4 linked regions of the Rhodoligotrophos appendicifer genome follow. The protein of the gene in region 2 interacts with the protein of the main gene of each other region in a pairwise test. Links are inferred from orthologs where the notes say so. Each region holds a gene or a part of one and is shown on either strand. Other genes may lie near its edges.

What was found.
Region 1: the proteins of rplL (region 2) and dnaE interact in binary tests that used the Escherichia coli proteins (3 or more experiments, as listed by UniProt). The link is inferred for Rhodoligotrophos appendicifer from one-to-one orthologs.
Region 3: the proteins of rplL (region 2) and obgE interact in binary tests that used the Escherichia coli proteins (3 or more experiments, as listed by UniProt). The link is inferred for Rhodoligotrophos appendicifer from one-to-one orthologs.
Region 4: the proteins of rplL (region 2) and parC interact in binary tests that used the Escherichia coli proteins (3 or more experiments, as listed by UniProt). The link is inferred for Rhodoligotrophos appendicifer from one-to-one orthologs.

What each region holds. Positions count from the first base shown.
Region 1 is NZ_VHKL01000007.1:74,457-80,174, forward strand. The notes cover bases 1,707-5,718. They hold dnaE (DNA polymerase III subunit alpha), read right to left. Parts: upstream 5,348-5,718; coding sequence 1,907-5,347; downstream 1,707-1,906. Other genes in these bases: FKM97_RS16125 (helix-turn-helix transcriptional regulator), read right to left, coding at 5,396-5,644. Outside these bases: FKM97_RS16110 (MFS transporter), read right to left, coding at 1-1,086; FKM97_RS16115 (response regulator), read right to left, coding at 1,210-1,593. UniProt on the Escherichia coli protein: DNA polymerase III is a complex, multichain enzyme responsible for most of the replicative synthesis in bacteria. This DNA polymerase also exhibits 3' to 5' exonuclease activity. The alpha chain is the DNA polymerase catalytic subunit.
Region 2 is NZ_VHKL01000017.1:437-5,063, reverse strand. What follows is about bases 1-2,921. They hold rplL (50S ribosomal protein L7/L12), read right to left. Parts: upstream 1,688-2,921; coding sequence 1,313-1,687; downstream 1-1,312. Other genes in these bases: rplA (50S ribosomal protein L1), read right to left, coding at 2,681-2,921; rplJ (50S ribosomal protein L10), read right to left, coding at 1,740-2,258; rpoB (DNA-directed RNA polymerase subunit beta), read right to left, coding at 1-1,162. Also shown: more of rplA, read right to left, coding at 2,922-3,382; rplK (50S ribosomal protein L11), read right to left, coding at 3,387-3,815; transcription termination/antitermination protein NusG, read right to left, coding at 3,927-4,457; preprotein translocase subunit SecE, read right to left, coding at 4,476-4,627. UniProt on the Escherichia coli protein: The binding site for several of the GTPase factors involved in protein synthesis (IF-2, EF-Tu, EF-G and RF3). Is thus essential for accurate translation.
Region 3 is NZ_VHKL01000001.1:729,044-733,701, reverse strand. What follows is about bases 1,655-4,606. They hold obgE (GTPase ObgE), read right to left. Parts: upstream 3,680-4,606; coding sequence 2,630-3,679; downstream 1,655-2,629. Other genes in these bases: FKM97_RS03455 (TIGR03862 family flavoprotein), read left to right, coding at 3,728-4,606; proB (glutamate 5-kinase), read right to left, coding at 1,655-2,633. Also shown: FKM97_RS03475 (nicotinate-nucleotide adenylyltransferase), read right to left, coding at 1-210; FKM97_RS03470 (glutamate-5-semialdehyde dehydrogenase), read right to left, coding at 227-1,510; more of proB, read right to left, coding at 1,503-1,654; more of FKM97_RS03455, read left to right, coding at 4,607-4,658. UniProt on the Escherichia coli protein: An essential GTPase which binds GTP, GDP and possibly (p)ppGpp with moderate affinity, with high nucleotide exchange rates and a fairly low GTP hydrolysis rate.
Region 4 is NZ_VHKL01000003.1:148,660-153,308, forward strand. The notes cover bases 805-3,747. They hold parC (DNA topoisomerase IV subunit A), read right to left. Parts: upstream 3,425-3,747; coding sequence 1,184-3,424; downstream 805-1,183. Other genes in these bases: FKM97_RS07585 (DMT family transporter), read left to right, coding at 805-1,180; FKM97_RS07595 (ribonuclease J), read right to left, coding at 3,600-3,747. Also shown: FKM97_RS07580 (arginyltransferase), read left to right, coding at 1-79; more of FKM97_RS07585, read left to right, coding at 296-804; more of FKM97_RS07595, read right to left, coding at 3,748-4,649. UniProt on the Escherichia coli protein: Topoisomerase IV is essential for chromosome segregation; it is the principal protein responsible for decatenating newly replicated chromosomes. It relaxes supercoiled DNA.

The sequences.
Region 1 (5,718 bases), on a different replicon or contig from region 2:
GGCAAGATAGATGGGAAATCCGACGGCTCCGAGGGCACTCATAATCCCGCCGACAAGGACAGGCCCGACCACCGATCCACACCCGTAAATCAACACCAGCTTTCCGCTGGCGCCCAGGATCTGGTCAGCGTCCAAATTGTCGTTGGCATGAGCCAGGGCTACCGAATAGAGCGGAAGCGCAAGGGCTCCGAACAGGCAGAAAATCGTGATCAGCAGCGTTTTCGACAGACCTGCGGCAGGCACACAGCCGATTGCCAGCAGTGCAGCTGCAAATGCCAGAAGAGTTAAAATGCTGCGTCGGTCATGACGGTCAGAGAACAGTCCAATCGGATACTGGGAAAGAATGACACCGAGAGGTGGAAGGGCCATGAGAATCGAGACCTCCGCCACAGTCAGGCCCGCCAGTGTTCCATAGACGGCGCCCATCGTAAAGAACGCCGACTGTCCCAATCCATTGGCGAATGCACACACCACAGCAAGGGGCGATCGGCTGTAAATCTCGCGAATTTTCACCCCCCGAGGCCGAGTTATATCCGGCGCCGTCAGTTGAACCAGCGCCATGGGGACCATGGCAAGTGACACCGTGCAGGAAACCAGGACGAAAAGAACAAAGCCCCCAGGGCTCGCAGCATTCAGCAAAAACTGACCAAACCCCATGCAGGAATAGGTGATGATCATATAAACGGACAACAAGCGGCCTCGATCCTGATTGGTCGAAACCGCATTCAGCCAGCTTTCGGCAACGATAAACAACCCGGACAGGCAGAAGCCCAGAATTACCCGCATGATCCCCCACCAGTAAGGATCAACAAATACCGGGAACGCCAGGGCAGCAGTGGAGGCTACCGAGGCAAGCGCCGAGAAAACCCTAATGTGACCAACATAGGAAACAAGTTTTGGGGTAATGACCGACCCAATAAGCAGGCCTACGGAATAGGCTGCCATTATAATGCCCGTCACTCCCGGCGTGAAATCCTCCATCGCGGCCCGCACCCCGAGCAGCGTTCCTTGTAGGCCGTTGCCGAGTGAGAGCAGCGCTACACCGACGAGCAAAGCCCAAACAGATCGCACACCATCCAGAAACATCAAGCGTCCCCGCGGTCATTTTTCCGGTCCATGCGGATTCTGTATGTTGCGGCATGAGCATAAGCTTGGACGGAAACGACGCCCTTGTTTGCACTGACGTCTAAACGGCTCGCAGAGCTTTCATTAAGCGGCCTCGTCGCGTCCAGCGACCCCAACCTGACGAAGCTTGAAGTCCAGGATATCGGCATCAAATGGCTCGATCAGGCACTCCGATGCTCCCTCCCAAATGGCCTGACTTATTGAGCTTGCAGAAGTCTGCTCTGCGCAAATCAGCACCACCGGCTTTGATCCTAACCTGGCACGTCGCAGCCGCTGCAGAAAGGCCACGCTGTTCATGGTCCCCATGGTGTCAGGCATCATAATAACGTCGGGCATCCGGTTTCTGCAAAGAGCCAGTGCTTCCTCAGGGCTTTGAGCACTCTGGATCTCGAACCCATAGGAGTTCAGCAGGACCGCAAGGTGGTTACGATCCGTCGCTGGGCCCGCAATGATCAGGCAATGGGTCATTCGTTTTCGCTCCGAGCCTCCGCTGCACCGACACAATCGGGCTACGGATCTCCTGCATAAGTCCTAGGGAGCGGGGCTTTAATGAAAGGTTAACAGGATATCCACAGGCTCTAAGCAGAAAAAATGCAAGAAATAACAAATGGTTATATGAATGTGGCCGCCACCGGGGAAAAGACAATTGTGGAAAAGTTGGGGCATAACCGCCCCTCGTCTTCGGCGACTCAGTACCCTGAACGGGAAAACAATCAGGCTCCAGGCAAGATGAGAGGCAAGGCGGCCACCTTTGCCCGGAGCATCCTGGCAAAAGTTCCCTCTACAAATCCTGCACGTCCAATACGTCCGGAATCGCCTTGATGGCGGCTTTGATCTGTGGAGTGATCGTGAACTTGTTGCCGAGAACCATCTCGACCTCGCGTGAGCTCCCCAGCAACATTTTCAGTCTTACCGGAGAGCGACCGCCGTTGCCCAGGCGAGCTGCGAGGCTTTCGATTGAAACCGTTTCTCGGACGGAAATCGTCAGGCCAGATGTTATAGCCTGTGCCGAGCGTTCCAGCGGCTCCACAGAATGAAGCCGTAGCCGTGTCTCCTCACCCTCAACATCGGCTTCCACTCTTAGGATTACAGCATTTCCAGGTTCGAGCATCTCTCGGATCATAACCAGCTGATCGGCAAACACCACTGCTTCGAACTGCCCCGTTGGATCTGAGAAACCCACAAACGCAAACCTGTTTCCGCTCTTAGAGCGTCGTTCTTGGCGGTGCGTCACCGTGCCCGCGAGACGCCCAGCTGTGGCACCCTTGCTTTTTGCCTTTTCTGAGAAGACCGCCCAACTTTCCACGCCGATTTTTGCAAGAGGAGCCATGTAATCGTCGAGTGGATGCCCTGAAAGGTAGAAGCCAACGGCTTCGAATTCCTGTGCCAGTTGCTCCATTGGCAGCCAGGATTCAATATGCGGCAGCGGTACATCGGTCGCTGCATGACCTGCACCAGAAAAAAGGTCAACCTGCCCAGATGCAGCATCTTGTGCGGTTCGGTCGGCCATAGACATAATCGCGTCCAAGCCAGCAAGGAGCTGAGCTCGGTTGGGATTGAATTCACTCAGAGCACCGGCTCTGATCATATTCTCCAGGGCTCGCTTGGTAACGACCCGTGGATCGATGCGTCGCACAAAATCCGTAAGGCTGACGAATGGTCCGCCCTCTTCCCGTAATCTCATAATGTGCTCGACAACACCCTTTCCAACATTCTTGAGGGCTGCCATCGAGTAGTGAATTCGGCCTTCCTCAACAACGAAATCAATTTCCGAGTGATTCACAGAAGGTGGATCGATCTTAACCTTGAGTCTCTGGGCCTCTCGACGGAAGAGGTAGAGCTTATCGGTGTTCCCGCTGTCCAGCGTCATCGACGCGGCGAGGAATTCGACAGGATAGTTACACTTCAAATAGGCCGTCTGATAGGCTATGAGCCCATAACAGGCGGAGTGAGATTTATTGAACCCGTATCCGGCAAATTTCGCCACAAGCTCGAAAATGAACTCGGCCTGAGGTTTGTCCACTCCCTTCGACACCGCGCCCTCGACGAAGCGGACTTTCTGTTGGTCCATCTCGGACTTGATTTTCTTGCCCATCGCCCTGCGCAGGAGGTCAGCTTCACCCAATGAATAACCCGAAAGGACTTGGGCGATTTGCATCACCTGTTCCTGGTAGATGATCACTCCGTAAGTATCCGCGGTGATTGGTGTGACCGCCTCGTGCAGAAATTCAGGCGCCTCCTCGCCGTGCTTGGCGGCCAAATATTTGGGAATGTTGTCCATGGGACCAGGACGATACAACGCAACCAGCGCTATGATATCTTCCAAAACAGTCGGCAGGGCCTTTCGGAGAAGGTCCTTAAATCCCGAGCTTTCCAACTGGAAGACCCCAACTGTGTCCCCGTGGGACAGCATTTGGTAAGTCTTCGCGTCATCATAGGCGATTTTATCGAGGTCGAAACGAGGCTCTCGGCGCCGGATCAAGGCGCAAGCCTTCTGTAAAACAGTAAGTGTTTTGAGGCCGAGGAAATCGAACTTCACCAACCCGGCCTGTTCGACCCACTTCATGTTGAACTGGGTGACCTGCATATCAGACCGTGGATCACGGTAGAGTGGCACAAGCTCATGCAGAGGGCGGTCGCCTATTACAACACCGGCAGCATGGGTTGAGGCATGGCGGTAAAGCCCCTCCAGCTTCAGCCCCATTTCGAGCATCGTCCGCGTCGTCTCGTCCTTATCACGCTCCTCCTGTAACCTCGCTTCGCCATCAATTGCCTGGCGCAGCGTAACCGGATTGGCGGGATTGTTCGGAATGAGCTTGCAGAGACGATCCACTTGCCCATAGGGCATCTGCAACACTCGGCCTACGTCACGACACACAGCCCGAGCCTGCAGCTTTCCAAATGTAATGATCTGAGCGACCTGCTCGCGGCCATATTTTTTCTGAACGTAGTCGATAACTTCGTCACGGCGTTCCTGACAGAAATCGATGTCAAAATCCGGCATCGACACACGCTCAGGATTGAGAAAGCGTTCGAAAAGCAGATTGAATTGCAGAGGATCCAAATCGGTAATTGTCAGAGCCCATGCCACAACTGATCCAGCGCCGGAACCGCGACCTGGTCCGACCGGAATGTCCTGAGCCTTGGACCACTTGATGAAGTCCGCGACAATCAGGAAATAGCCGGGGAACTGCATCCCTACGATGACGTCGAGTTCAAACTCTAGCCGGTCCCAATACTCTTTCTCTTCATGGCCCGCAGCCAGGCCCCGCGTAGCTAAGCGCGCTCGCAGGCCTTCGCGGGCTTGAACCTTAAGCTCATCCCCTTCATTCGTGGAGTACCGCGGAAGAATGGGTTCGCGGCCCCTTGGCCGGAACGAACAACGACGCGCAACTTCAACAGTATTTGCGACCGCCTCCGGAAGGTCAGCGAAGAGCGCGGCCATTTCGGAGGAAGATTTAAAGAAATGTTCCGGGGTGAGACGGCGTCGATCCTCAGCCGCCACCACAGATCCTTCGGCTATGCAGATCAGGGCGTCATGCGCCGGTGCGTCCTCGGGAACAGCAAAATAGGGCTCGTTTGTTGCCACAAGCGGTAGATCCAAGGCATAGGCGAGCTCCACCAATGGAACCTCAGTCGCCCTTTCCTCTTCCATTCCGTGGCGCTGCAATTCCACGTATAGTCGATCGTTGAAGATTTCCTTTAGATGCTCCAACCGAGCTCGCGCCTGCGCATCATCGCCGCTCAGTAGAGGCTCATTGATTACTCCCTTAGGGCCCCCAGTGAGGCAGATCAGACCTTCCTGGTGAGCAGCTACAAGTGCGAATTTCACGTGAGCGCCTTGCGCATCCGGAGTGTCGAGAAATGCACGGCTCGATAGCGCCATCAGATTCTGATAGCCTTTTGCATCCTTGGCGATTAACGCAATGACTGGCAGGCGTTTTGGCAGTCCGGCAGCCCGGATCGGGCGTTCGCCAGCATCTTCAAAATCAACACTCAGGGTAATGCCGATGATCGGCTGGACTCCCATCCCTGCCATCGATTCTGAAAACTCGAGAGCGCCGAATAAGTTATTGGTGTCCGTCAGCACCAGCGCAGGCATCCTGTGCTTCTTGCACAGCGACGACAGCTGCTTCACGGGTAGAGCGCCCTCCAAAAGCGAATAGGCTGAGTGTGAGCGCAGGTGAACGAAGGGGACGGGGCTAGTTGTATTGCTGGTCATTCCCTAGTCTATCGCAGACCTACGACGACGTAACAACGGAACCTGCAGTTATTCACGGGCAAGTGGCACGTGGCGAAGGCGGACCCCTGGGCCAGCGGCATCCGCCGGAATAAACAACACGCCAGCCAATTCCAAGGCAGACAGGATCTGAGCCAAGGTCGAACGATGAAAATCGTGACGACCTTTCTCAAAGTCCCTAATGGTGCCGCGGGACAGTCCCGCCCGCTCTGCGAGATCCTCCTGCGTCCAATCGAGAAGGCCCCGAGCGGCCCGGCATTGTTCCGCCGTAAGCATCATGAGAAAACTTGCGCATTATGATCACTTTCGATCATAATGCTTAGATGCCGCGGGCCTGCCGGTCTGTCAAGGTG
Region 2 (4,627 bases):
TTTCACGCGTCGGCGGCTCGCCTGGGCGCATCACCCGGTAGATCTCCAGCAGAGCTTGCTCGTAGGATTCGACCTTATCCGCCTTTAAGGTATTGCGAATATAGGCACCCGTGGTGATGTGGTCGATATCCAGGATGCGCAATGCATCATATCCCACCTCGGCCAGCTTCTTCAGCATTGCCTCAGAGATCTCATCTCCTGCCTCGGCGTAGATCTCACCAGTCTCAGGATTGACAAGCTCGTCAGCTACATAGTTCCCGTACAGATCCTCATCGCGAACGAGCAGCTCAGTGAGGCCTTCTTCCGCCAGCTTCCTTGCAAGCCTGGGCGTCACCTTGCGCCCAGCTTCCACCGCAACCTCGCCCGTCGCCGCATTGATCAGATCCCGCTCGGGCTTTGCACCCCGATAACGAGCCGGATCGAACGGCGTCCGCCAGCCGTCATTTGCCCGTGTGTAGGTCACCGTATTGTAGAAATAGTGCAGGATCTCTTCGCCATCGAGACCAAGAGCATAGAAGAGCGTCGTCACCGGGAGCTTGCGGCGCCTGTCGATGCGGACGAAGACAACGTCCTTCGCGTCGAACTCGAAGTCGAGCCACGATCCACGATAGGGGATGATGCGACCCGCAAACAGCAGCTTGCCGCTGGAATGCGTCTTGCCACGATCATGATCAAAAAAGACGCCAGGTGACCGGTGCATCTGTGAAACGATAACACGTTCGGTACCGTTGACCACGAAGGTACCGTTATCGGTCATGAGCGGCATGTCGCCCATGTAGACATCCTGTTCCTTGATGTCTTTGACGGATTTAGCGCCCGTCTCGTCATCCAGCTCAAATACGATCAGACGCAAGGTAACCTTCAGCGGTGCCGCAAAGGTCATTCCTCGCTGCTGGCACTCCTCAACGTCATATTTCGGCAGCTCGAATTCGTAACGGACGAATTCGAGCATCGCCTGGCCTGAGAAATCGCTGATCGGGAAAACCGACTTGAAAACAGTCTGCAGCCCGTTATCCTCACGACCACCCTTTGGTTCTTCAACCTGTAGGAACTGGCGGTAAGACTCTTTCTGAACCTCGATGAGGTTCGGCATCTCCGCGACTTCGTGCATACGACCGAAAAACTTGCGGACCCGCCTGCGACCGGCAAAAGTCTGAGTCATCTTTGCTCCTTCGTGAGAAGCGTCTGTCAACGCTTTAAACGGCTTTCCAGGCAGCCTACAACGGCGGCTGCCTGGAAAACCGTTATCCAACCCATTTCTGACCATCCGCCGGGATGAGGCGAAGCCTCAGCCCCGACGGACAGCTCGACACTATTTAAGCTCGACAGTGGCGCCAGCCTCTTCCAGCTTCTTCTTAAGGTCTTCGCCCTCGGCCTTCGTAACGCCTTCCTTGACGTTCTTAGGCGCGCCTTCGACCAGGTCCTTAGCCTCCTTCAGACCGAGCGCGGTGATTTCGCGAACCACCTTAATCACGTTGATCTTCTTTTCGCCAGCTGCGGTAAGAACAACGTTGAACTCAGTCTGCTCTTCAACAGGAGCGGCAGCGGCACCACCACCGGCAGCAGCAACCGCCACCGGAGCAGCGGCAGAAACGCCCCACTTCTCCTCGAGCATCTTCGACAGCTCGGCAGCTTCAAGAACCGTCAGGCTCGAGAGCTCCTCAACAATCTTCGACAGATCAGTCATTGGTTTCTCTTTCTCTCAATCAGTTCGAACCGGATCACATGCATGGAGGCCGTCAAGCGGCCTCACTCTTGGTGGCATAAGCGTTGAGAACCCGTGCCAGCTGAGCAGCCGGCGCTTGGACCACGCCCGCAATGCGGGTGGCGGGGGTCTGAATCATGCCAACCAGCCTGCCTCTCAACTCGTCGAGAGACGGCAGTTCAGCCAGCGCCTTCACACCATCGGGATCGAGAACCCTCGCTCCCATGGCGCCGCCAAGAATAACGAGTTTTTCGTTTGTCTTGGCATAGGCGATCAACGCTTTCGGCGCCGAAATCGGATCAGGCGAATAAGCCACGGCTGTCGGACCCTTAAAAAGATCCTTTATGCCTTCCGAGTCGGTACCATCAAGAGCAAGCTTCACCAGACGATTCTTGGCGACCTTCAAGGACCCCCCCACCGCAGCCATCTGGCGACGCAGAGTATTCATCTGCGGCACCGTCAAGCCTTGATAGCCAACCACGACAACGACGCCGGTGGTCAGGAACACCTGGTTGAGCGTTGTGATGAGCTCTTGCTTTTCAGCTCTCTCCACTTGCTCTCTCCTCGCGTGCGCTTTTGCCCTGAGATTCAGGGCGTTGCGCTTCCACACTAGCCATCGGCACTAAGGCCACCATGCACGAAGGCAGGTGCCATCTCCAATGGCGCTCACTGCCTGTCCGCAGCCAGATGCTCCGAGGAGCAAAGGACGCGATCTCGAGGTTCGAACCAACTGATGCTAAGGATAACCTCTATTTGGGAGACTATCCGCCATCAATCAACCCACTCCCCGTCTCATGCCGGCTGGACTATTAAGCAAACATTCGCATGCTTGCGCCGGCAGTCTCGGACAGGTCTTCTAGACCGGTTTGGCTGGGTGGATCGCCTTCGATACCCTCTGGCCAAACCAAACGCATAAGCAGACCGGCTGCTTTTGCCGGTCTGCTTATGCGAATCTCGTAATGCGATGACGACCTTTTACGCCGGGTTGCTCACGCTCGCAAGGTCTACCTTCAACCCAGGCCCCATTGTTGAGCTCAAGGACACCTTTTTAAGGTAAGTGCCTTTGGCGCCGGCGGGCTTCGCCTTCACCACGGCATCGACGAAGGCACGGATATTACCGGCTAAAGCATCCTCGGTGAAGCTCGCCTTTCCCACACCGCCGTGAATGATCCCGGCCTTCTCGACCTTGAATTCTACAGCACCACCCTTTGCAGCCTTCACGGCACCCGCCACGTCAGGCGTAACGGTGCCGACCTTCGGGTTCGGCATCATGCCACGCGGGCCGAGGACTTTGCCCAGGCGCCCCACTAAGGGCATCATATCAGGGGTTGCAATACAACGGTCGAAGTCGATGTTTCCTGCCTGCACGCTTTCAACCAAATCTTCAGCGCCAACGACGTCCGCCCCCGCAGCCTTGGCCTGTTCAGCTTTGTCGCCGCGAGCGAACACTGCCACTCGCACGGTGCGGCCAGAACCATTCGGGAGTTGGCAGACGCCACGGACCATCTGGTCCGCATGACGTGGATCGACACCGAGATTGAGTGAAATCTCGATCGTCTCGTCGAACTTCGCCTTCGCCCGTTCCTTCAACATCTTGAGGGCTTCGTCCAAGACATAAGCCTTTTCAGGATTAATGCCCTCGTTGACCTTCGCGATGCGCTTTGCAATCTTGGCCATATGATTACTCCGTCACCGAGAGGCCCATCGACCGGGCAGAACCGGCGATGATTTTCGAAGCTTGGTCAATGTCGCGTGCATTTAGATCTTTGAGCTTCGCCTTGGCGATGTCACGGACCTGATCCATGGTCACCGAGCCGACACTTGCTTTGCCAGGCTCCTTTGATCCCTTGGAAATCTTTGCGGCTTGGCGCAGCAGATAGCTGGCCGGCGGCGTCTTGATCTCAAAGGTGAAGGACTTGTCCTGAAACACGGTTATGACGGTCGGGCATGGCGCCCCCTTATCCAGCTCCTGCGTGGCGGCATTAAATGCCTTGCAGAACTCCATGATATTCAAACCACGCTGACCAAGAGCCGGTCCAATCGGTGGCGAGGGCGTCGCTGATGCTGCAGGTACCTGCAGCTTGATATAACCAGTAATCTTTTTTGCCATTCTATCCTCGTTGCCGGCCCATGCCGGCTCTGGTTTGAGGGTGGTGGTGCGGCTTTAATGGACATTTGCAGGCTGACAAATGTACCGGCCTCCCACCGCTATTCGGACAGGTCAGACCTTCTCCACCTGCCCAAATTCCAGCTCGACCGGCGTCGGTCGGCCGAAAATCGATACGGCTACCTTGAGCCGGGAGCGCTCCTCGTCAACTTCCTCGACAAGGCCATTGAATGAGGCAAAAGGACCATCGGCCACCTTGACCTGCTCGCCGATTTCGAAAGTGATCGACGGCCGTGGACGCTCCACACCCTCCTTTACCTGATAAAGGATGCGTTCGGCCTCGGCATTGGAGATCGGGATCGGCTTGTTGTCTGAACCCAGGAACCCCGTCACCTTCGGCGTATTCTTAATCAGATGGTAGCCCTGATCAGTCATTTCCATCCGAACCAGGACGTAGCCCGGGAAAAAACGTCGTTCACTCGTTACCTTTCGACCGCGCCGGACCTCGACGACCTCCTCGGTCGGCACCATGATCTCGTCGATCAGATGAGCCAGTCCTTGCTGTGCCGCCTGCTCCTTCAGCGACTCAGCCACTTTCTTCTCGAAATTCGAGTAAGTGTGAACGATGTACCAGCGCTTCGCCATTGTCTCTCGTTCCGCCGCTTACGCTCTGATGCCCAAAATGTAGCTCACGGCAAAGCTTAAAGCTTCGTCCACAATCAGGAAGAAAATAGAAGCGAAGACCACCATAATCATCACCATAACGGTCGTAATCATGGTCTCTTTCCGTGACGGCCAGGTCACCTTTGCCATTT
Region 3 (4,658 bases), on a different replicon or contig from region 2:
CACTCGCTTTTCAAAATCATCGGTGTCGGCAGGGTCCTTCAGCGGATTTTGCGGCGAGACCATCCACCATAGCTGATGCAGATCGAGCTCCTTCAGGGCGGCGAGGCTCACAGCAAGATGGCCCGCATGAGCAGGATTGAACGACCCTCCGAACAGGCCGATGCGCATGGACGGATAGACGAGGGGAAATGGCAGGGGCAGCGCGCTCATGGGCGGAAGCGGCCGGTCACGGACGGATCTGACCGGTGCCCCGCACCACATATTTGAAGGTGGTCAGCTGTTCCAGCCCAACCGGTCCCCGCGCATGAAGGCGCCCCGTAGCGATGCCGATCTCCGCGCCCATGCCGAATTCTCCCCCGTCGGCGAACTGGGTGGAGGCATTATGCAGAACGATGGCGCTGTCAACCTCACGCAGGAAGCGCTCTGCCGTCTCGGCATCATCGGTGATGATTGATTCCGTATGCTGGGATCCGTAATGGCCGATATGGGAGATCGCCCCGCCGACCCCATCCACCACCTTCAGCGAAACGATCGCGTCGAGGTATTCGGTCGACCAGTCGGCTTCGCCCGCTCTTAGCACTCGCGGGTCGGCCGCCATGGCCAAAGGGCAGCCACGGACTTCGCAGCCGGCCTCGATCAATGCGCCGATCAGCGGCTTGAGTTGAGTGTCCGCACCTGCCTTGTCCACCAGTACGGTTTCCGCCGCTCCGCAAATCCCGGTGCGGCGCATCTTGGCATTGACCACGATGTCACGCGCCATGCGGGCATCTGCAGCCTTGTCGACATAGACATGGCAGAGCCCTTCCAAATGACTGAAAACGGGCACCCGGGCATCGAGCTGGACCCTTGCGACAAGGCTCTTCCCACCACGGGGAACGATGAGGTCGATGGCGCCATCAAGGCCCGCCAGCATCATGCCGACGGCGGCCCTGTCGGATGTCGGGACCAGTTGAATGGCTCCCTCCGGCAGGCCGGCCCTGGCCAAGCCGGATCGCAAGCAATCGGCAATGGCGGAGCTGCTTGCGAAACTATCCTTACCACCGCGCAGGATCACGGCGTTGCCTGCCTTCATGCACAAGGCTCCGGCATCTGCCGTCACGTTAGGCCGGCTCTCGTAGATCACGCCGATCACGCCGATGGGTGTGCGGATCCTCGAAATCGCCAGGCCGTTCGGTCTCGTCCATTCGGCGATGGCCTGGCCGACGGGATCAGGCAGGGCAGCGATGTCATCCAGCCCTGTCGCCATGGCTTCTATGCGATCGGGTGTCAGGATCAGGCGATCGATGAACGACGCGGCGAGATCGCTCTCCTTCGCGCGCCGGACATCGCCCTCGTTTTCCGCAATAATCTTTGATGAGCCGCTGCGAATGGCTTCCGCCATGAAGCGGAGGGCATCGTTCTTCTGCGGGGTGGTGGCGGTCGCCAAAGTCCGGGCGGCGGAGCGTGCCGTCTGGCCGATCTCCCGCATCGTCCTCTCGAGACCGAAGACCTGATCGGTCGTCTCAGCCAGGCTCATGATGAAAACTCCCGATCACCACCAGATCGTCCCGATGAATCATTTCATCCCGCCCGCGCCAGCCAAGCCGTTCCTCGAAATCGCTGCTGCGGAGGCCGGCGATCCGTTCCGCATCGCTTTTGTCATACGCGACAAGTCCACGCGCGATCTCGCCGCCCGTCAGCGTCATGACGCTCACCGTGTCGCCACGGGAAAACACTCCCTCGATCCGTCGGACGCCCGATGGCAGGAGGCTGCGGCCGGCGAGGAGCGCCTTGACTGCGCCATCATCGACGACAAGGCGGCCAACAGGCTCCAAGGCGCCCGCAATCCAGCGCTTGCGAGAGGCGATGGGCGTGGCTTTGGGCCGGAACCAGGTGCAGTTGCCCCCTTCCGATATCCGTTTCAAGGGATGTAGTTCGCGACCGGAGGCAATCACCATGTGAGCGCCTGCCCCGATGGCGATGCGCGCGGCCTCGATCTTTGTGATCATGCCGCCGGAGCCAACACCGCTCACAGGCTTGCCTGCCATGGCGGCGATTTCCGGCGTGATGTCGAGAACTTCCGGGATCAGCTTCGCCTCCGGCGAGCCTGGTGGCGCTGTATAGAGACCGTCGATGTCCGACAGCAATACAAGGCAATCCGCCGAAATCATGCTGCTCACGCGCGCCGCCAGGCGGTCATTGTCGCCGTAACGGATCTCCGAGGTGGCCACCGTATCGTTCTCGTTGATCACCGGCACCGCGCCTTCGCGGAGCAGGGTCGTCAGGGTCGAGCGCGCGTTGAGATAGCGGCGCCGTTCCTCCGTATCATAGAGCGTCAGGAGGATCTGCGCCGCGACGAGATTGTCGGCGCCCAATATCTGCTGATAGGCGTGGGCCAAGGCGATCTGGCCGACGGCGGCTGCCGCCTGGCTTTCGTCGAGTTTCAGCGGTCCCGGTGCCCAACCCAGTGTCCGTCGCCCAAGGGCAATGGCGCCGGATGACACGATGACGATTTCGGTCCCGCCCGTCCGGAGGTGGGACAGGTCAGCCACCAGGCTTGCAAGCCAGTCGCGGTTGATCTGACCGTCGCCATTGACCAGCAGCGCCGAGCCGATCTTCACGACCAGCCGGCGTGCGAGCTCGAGCCGTTTCATGGATGCCAGCCTTTGGGCTCGGTGACCGGGCCCGCCTGAGGCTCCGCGAGGGTCTTCTTGTTCGCGCTGATGACCCGAAACAATTCACGCATCGCCGCCTGGACACCGATACTGGCCGCACCCGACAGCAGCAGCACCGGCTTGCCGAGTCCTGCGCTCATTTCGGCCCGCTTGGATTCGATTTCCTCAGCGGTCAAGGCATCAACTTTGTTCAACGCGATGATCTCGGGCTTCTCGGTCAGCCCGTGGCCGTAAAGCTCAAGCTCCGAGCGAACGGTTCGATAGGCCTGTTCCGGGTCCTCATGCGTGGCATCGATCAGATGCAGGAGCACGGCACAGCGTTCCACATGGCTCAGGAAGCGGTGCCCCAGACCAACGCCTTCATGAGCGCCTTCGATCAACCCCGGAATATCGGCGAGAACGAATTCATGGGTGTCGATCCTCACCACACCCAAAATCGGTGACAGCGTCGTGAAGGGATAGTCCGCGATCTTGGGCTTTGCTGCCGTCACCGCGGCCAGCATGGTCGACTTGCCGGCGTTGGGGAGGCCGACGAGGCCCGCATCGGCGATCAGCTTCAGCTGCAGCCAGATCCACCGCTCCTCACCGGCCAAACCCGGATTGGCGCGACGTGGAGCCCGATTGGTCGAGGACTTGAAGTGCGTATTGCCGAAACCGCCGTTTCCACCCCTGGCCAGGCAAACGCGCTGGCCAACTTCGGTCAGGTCTGCGATCAAGGTCTCTTCGTCGCTCTCATAGATCTGGGTCCCGACGGGGACCTTGAGGGTCGCGTCATCGCCGGAGGGACCGGTCCGGTTCTGGCCCATTCCGTTGGTCCCGCGCTCAGCCTTGAAATGTTGCTGATAGCGGTAGTCGATCAGGGTGTTCAGCCCGTCGACTGCCTCGACCCAGACATCGCCGCCGCGCCCCCCGTCTCCACCGTTGGGCCCGCCATACTCGATAAATTTCTCGCGTCGGAAGCTGACGCTGCCGTTGCCGCCATCGCCGGAGCGAATATAGATCTTGGCGCGATCAAGGAACTTCATGACGGCGGTCTTTAGCCGGTTTGTAAGGCGGAGCAAAGGAAATGCCGCATGGACATTGATGTTGCGATCATCGGCGGAGGGCCCGCAGGGCTCATGGCCGCCGATGTGCTCAGCAAAGAGGGGCTGTCAGTGACGGTCTTCGAGCGGATGCCTTCGGTGGGGAGAAAACTCCTCATGGCAGGCCGCGGCGGGCTCAACCTGACCCATAGCGAGGACATCGGCCGCTTTTTGAGCCGATTTCCCGAGATGCCCCCGCTTCTCGGCGATGCCCTTCAGGCTTTTCCGCCAGACGCTCTGCGGGCGTGGGCAGACGCCTTGGGACAGGACACTTTCGTGGGATCGAGCGGACGGGTCTTTCCGCGCGCCATGAAAGCCTCGCCGCTGCTGAGACAATGGCTTCGAGACCTCGATCGTCAGGGCGTCCAGTTTCGCCTGCGCCATCGCTGGGCCGGATGGACGCCGGACGGCGCCCTGAGCTTCCACGGACCGGCGGACGCACTTCTTCACGTTCGGCCAGCCGTCACGCTGCTGGCACTGGGCGGGGCAAGTTGGCCCCGACTCGGATCCGATGGCGGATGGGTAGACCTGCTCGAGCCCAAGGACGTGCTGATCAGCCCCCTGCGCCCGGCCAATTGCGGCTTCACCGTCGCGTGGACGAGCCGCTTCCGGGACCGCTTCGCCGGCCAGCCTCTGAAACGCATCGCGCTCAGCTTCGGGGATCAGCGCATGGTGGGCGAGGCCATGGTCACCGGCTACGGCATCGAGGGGGGTGCGGTCTATGCCTTGTCCGCTGGGCTGCGCGAGATGCTGCACCGGAACGGCACCGCCGAACTCATCATCGATCTGCGTCCCGATCTCAGCCTCGAACAGTTGACCGAGCGGCTCGGCAAAAGCCGGAAGGGCGAATCGCAGTCAAACATCCTGAGAAAGGCGGCCCGGTTAAGCCCACTCGCCATAAACCTCCTGCGCGAGGTTCATG
Region 4 (4,649 bases), on a different replicon or contig from region 2:
CGACAAGATGGCCTACAAGGCCCGCTTCCTGCCCCAGGAGCGTCTCACCCCGGATGGCTGGCGCCTGGCAGCCTCCTGACCATCCGTTCCTGGGTCTGAGATGCCCTCACCAGAAGGGCACCGACTGATCCCTGAGGAGTCCGAGGGGTTGTATTGAAGAGCTTCGCTCTATGATTTGACCCTTGGCCGTGAAAGCGCTCCTTTTCCAGACTTCGGTCAGTGCTTGCCATCCCGAGCCGCGCTGATTACACACGCCTAAGCGGTACTTTCGCTCCGCTCTTCTCATGCGGATACCATGGCATCCCTCGCCATCCCAATGTTGGATCATCGTCGCGGACTGCTGATCGGAGCGATCGGCGGCCTGATCATGACCTTCGATGCTCCGCTGCTGCGGCTGGCCCAGGTCGAGACCTTCACAGCGGTTTTCTGGCGCGGCCTCTTCGTTTTTATTGGTACTTTGCTGCTCTGGGCTTGGCTGCGTTACATTCAGCGTCGGCCCACGCCGTTGATCAACGGCCGCGACGGCATCGTCATCGCGCTTCTGCACTGCATCGCCAATGTTCTCTTCGTCTCTGCCATGTTCAACACGGCGGTGGCGAATGTGGTCTTTATTCTCGCCCTGAACCCACTGTTTGCGGCCCTGTTTTCCCTGGTGTGGCTGGGGGAGAGAATCACCTTGGCTACTTGGCTTGCCATGATCGCCGCGCTCATCGGCGTATCCATCATCGTTATGGGAGGCATCGAGTCAGGGAGCGTGAAGGGTGATGTTCTGGCCCTGGGCAGCGTCATGATGATCGGCTTCGGCCTGACATATGTCCGCCGCAGTGGCAAGGATCTGAGCCTGGCTCCCGGACCCGGCTCCCTCTTGGCAGCCTTGATCGCTTTGCCATTCGCGGCCACTCTCGCAATCCCTATGGAGAAGATAACCTTCCTGGCTCTGGACGGTTTGCTGGTGATGCCGCTGGCCTCCGCCTTGCTCATCGCCGGCGCCCGCTATCTATCGGCGCCCGAGGTCGCCATGTTCTTCCTGCTCGAGACCGTGCTTGCGCCGGTCTGGATCTGGCTGATGATCGGCGAAGTGCCGACCCTCAATACCATGATCGGCGGCGCCGTCATCCTAGTGAGCCTGATAGCTCACGCAGCCTATCGTCTGAGCCGGCCGCCGCCTCTGCCGCGCTGACGTTCAGCCGAAACGGTTGTTTCTTGGAAAGCCCTTGGGCGGCATCCGTCCGGCTTGCGCCCGGGCACCGATCCATTCCTGCATTTCGCTCACCGTCCAGATCCGACCAGACGTGTCCTTCCAGGTCAGTCCGGCCGCCAACGCGAAGACTTTCACATCCGCCAGCCCACCGTCGCGATAGCTTTGCAGCTTTACCCCGCGGCCGCGGCCCATCTCAGGCATTTCCGTCAACGGAAAGACGAGCAGCTTTCGGTTTTCGCCGATGACGGCCACATGATCGGCGCCTTCGCTGACGAAGCTGCACGCCTGTGCCTCCACCGGGGCGGAGACATTGAGCACCTGCTTGCCCTTGCGGGTGTTGGCGAGGACGTCGTCCTCCGGCACCAGAAAGCCGCGCCCGTCGGAGGCAGCCACCAGCAGCTTGCGGCCCGCGCGATGCACGAACAGCGCGACCACGTCGTCCACCGTGTCCATGTCGCAGATGAGCCGCAAGGGTTCGCCATGGCCGCGCCCGCCGGGCAGCTTGTCGGCGCCCAGCGTGAAGAACTTGCCCGACAGCGAGAAGGCCAGAAGCTTGTCCGTGGTCTCTGCGTGGAACATGAACTTGGCTTTGTCGCCTTCCTTGAAGGTGAGCGCCGAGGCATCTCCCAGATGGCCCTTCAGCGCCCGGATCCAGCCCTTCTCCGAGAGGACTACGGTGATCGGCTCCCGCTCGATCATGGCCTGGTCGAGATCCACATCCACGGTCGGCGCATTGGCGAACTGGGTCCGTCGGCGCCCAAGCGCCGTCTTGTTGCTGAACTTCGTACGGACTTCGCGGATCTCGTCCGAGATCTTGCTCCACTGCTTTTCATCAGAGGCGAGCAGCGCATCGAGCCCCGCCTGTTCATCCGAGAGCTCGGCATATTCGCGCCGGATCTCCATCTCCTCGAGCTTGCGCAGCGAGCGCAGCCGCATGTTGAGGATCGCCTCCGCTTGGTTGTCGGTCAGGCTGAAGGTGCGCATGAGCTCGGCCTTCGGCTCGTCCTCCTCGCGGATGATGCGGATCACCTCATCCAGGTTGAGATAGGCCACGAGATAGCCCGCCAGCATCTCGAGTCGCTTGGCGATTTGTTCCAACCGGTAGTTCGAGCGCCGGACCAGAACCTCTTTGCGATGGGCCAGCCAGTGCCTCAGCACGTCCGGCAGCGAGAGGACCTTCGGCACCCGACCGGCGGTCAGCACGTTCATGTTGAGCGAGATCCGCGCTTCGAGTTCCGTCAGCCGGAACATCTGCTCCATGAGCACGGTCGCATCCACCGATCGTGCCCTCGGCTCCAGCACCAGACGCACGTCTTCCGCCGATTCGTCGCGCACATCTACCAGCAACGGCAATTTGCGGGCATTGATGAGTTCTGCGATCTTCTCGACCAGCCTGCCCTTTTGCACCTGATAAGGCATCTCGGTGATGACGATCTGCCAGGTGCCGTGCTTGAGCTCCTCGATCTCCCATTTCGCCCGCACGCGGAAGCTACCGCGTCCGGTGACATAGGCCTGTTTGATCAGGGCCGGATCATCGACGATGATGCCGCCGGTTGGAAAGTCTGGTCCGGGCACCATCTCCACGATCTTCTCGATCGGCGCGGTTGGATGCTTGATTAGGTAAAGCGCCGCGTCACACAGCTCATGAGCGTTATGCGGCGGGATCGATGTCGCCATGCCCACGGCGATTCCGGAAGATCCATTGGCGAGCAGATTAGGGAATGCCCCCGGCAGTACGATCGGTTCGCTGTCTTCCCCGTCATAGGTGTCGCGGAAGTCGACGGTATCCTCATCCAGCCCGTCGAGCAGCGCCTGAGCGACCTCGGTGAGCCGGGCTTCGGTATAGCGCATGGCCGCCGGATTATCGCCGTCGATATTGCCGAAGTTTCCCTGCCCATCCACAAGCGGATACCGCACCGCGAAATCCTGGGCGAGGCGCACGAGCGCATCATAGACCGACTGGTCGCCATGGGGATGATAGCGGCCGATGACATCGCCGACGACGCGGGCGCATTTCTTGAACCCCTGCCCCGGGTCGAGTTTGAGCTGGCGCATCGCGAAGAGCAGCCGCCGATGCACAGGCTTAAGCCCGTCACGCACATCCGGCAGCGCCCGGTGCATGATGGTCGACAGCGCATAAGCGAGATAGCGCTCCTCCAGGGCGTCGCGAAGCTGGATCGGCTCCACCCCCTCGGGCGCCGCAGGCGGACTGAGTTCACTCATAGATCACCGGTCGATTGAAGCATTTCCCTTAATAGCAAAATCGATCGTCCGTTGCACCCTGTCAGAGGATGAGCTGACGGCAACTGCCGGGCGGCTGCCCCGTCGCGCTGGATCTATTCGGCTGGAGCCCCAACTTGACAGGAATGAGCACCGTTTACGTGTTCGGACTACACCCTTACATTCGATGCACGACCACTTGGCAGATGGGTTTCTTCCCCCAGCTCGCATTGACCGCCCGGCGCACGCTCTGGCTTACAATTTGCTCGATGGAGCTGTTGGCTTGTTTGCCGCGGCCGCGCGGCCGAGCATCGAGACCATCATCGATGGCATCCAGCACGATGTCCTCCATGGCCTCGCCATCCTGATCCACCACCGGCACCCCTTCCATGGCGATCTTGGCCTCCCCGACGAGCTTGCCCTTCTCGTTGAGCAGCAGTGAGATCATGATGACCCCGGCGAAGGACAGCTTGCGTCGTGCCTTGAGAGAATTGGCATCCGCCGGCACCAGGATCGTGCCATCGAGATGGATGCGACCGCTCTGCACCCGCCCCAGCAGCCGCGGCTCCGGCGCAAGCCGCATCATCTGCCCGTTCTCGACCACCTCGGCCTGCGGGACTCCGCGTGAGAGGGCAAACAGCTTGTGCTCTAACAGATGCCGCATCTCGCCATGCATGGGGATAACCATCTTGGGTTTCAGCCAGGAATACATGATGTCGAGCTCGCCGCGCCTGGGATGGCCGGTCACATGCACCAGCGCTTCCTCGCCGGTGATGACTTGAACGCCGCGCGCCGCCAGATTGTTCTCGATGGAGATCACCGCCTTCTCGTTGCCTGGGATCGTTTTGGAGGAGAAGATCACGAGATCTCCGGCCTCCAGCGAGATCGTCGGATGAATGTCTTCCGCGATCCGCGCCATGGCTGCACGCGGCTCCCCTTGGCTGCCGGTACACAGGCAGACGACCCTTTCCGGCGGCAGGTAACCGAAACTCTCGTCATTGACCACCTTCGGCAGGTCCTTGAGATAGCCCGCCTCCCGCGCCGCCGTGATTGTCGTATGCATGGCCCGTCCCGCCACGACGAGTTGTCGTCCCGCAGCCTCTGCAGCCTTTGCCACCGTCTCCAGCCGTCCCACATGCGACGCGAATGTCGTCACGGCGACTCGCCGCTCCGCCGCCATGATCAGGCGCGTCAGGCTCTCCGACACCTCCTGCTCGGTCGGCGAAAT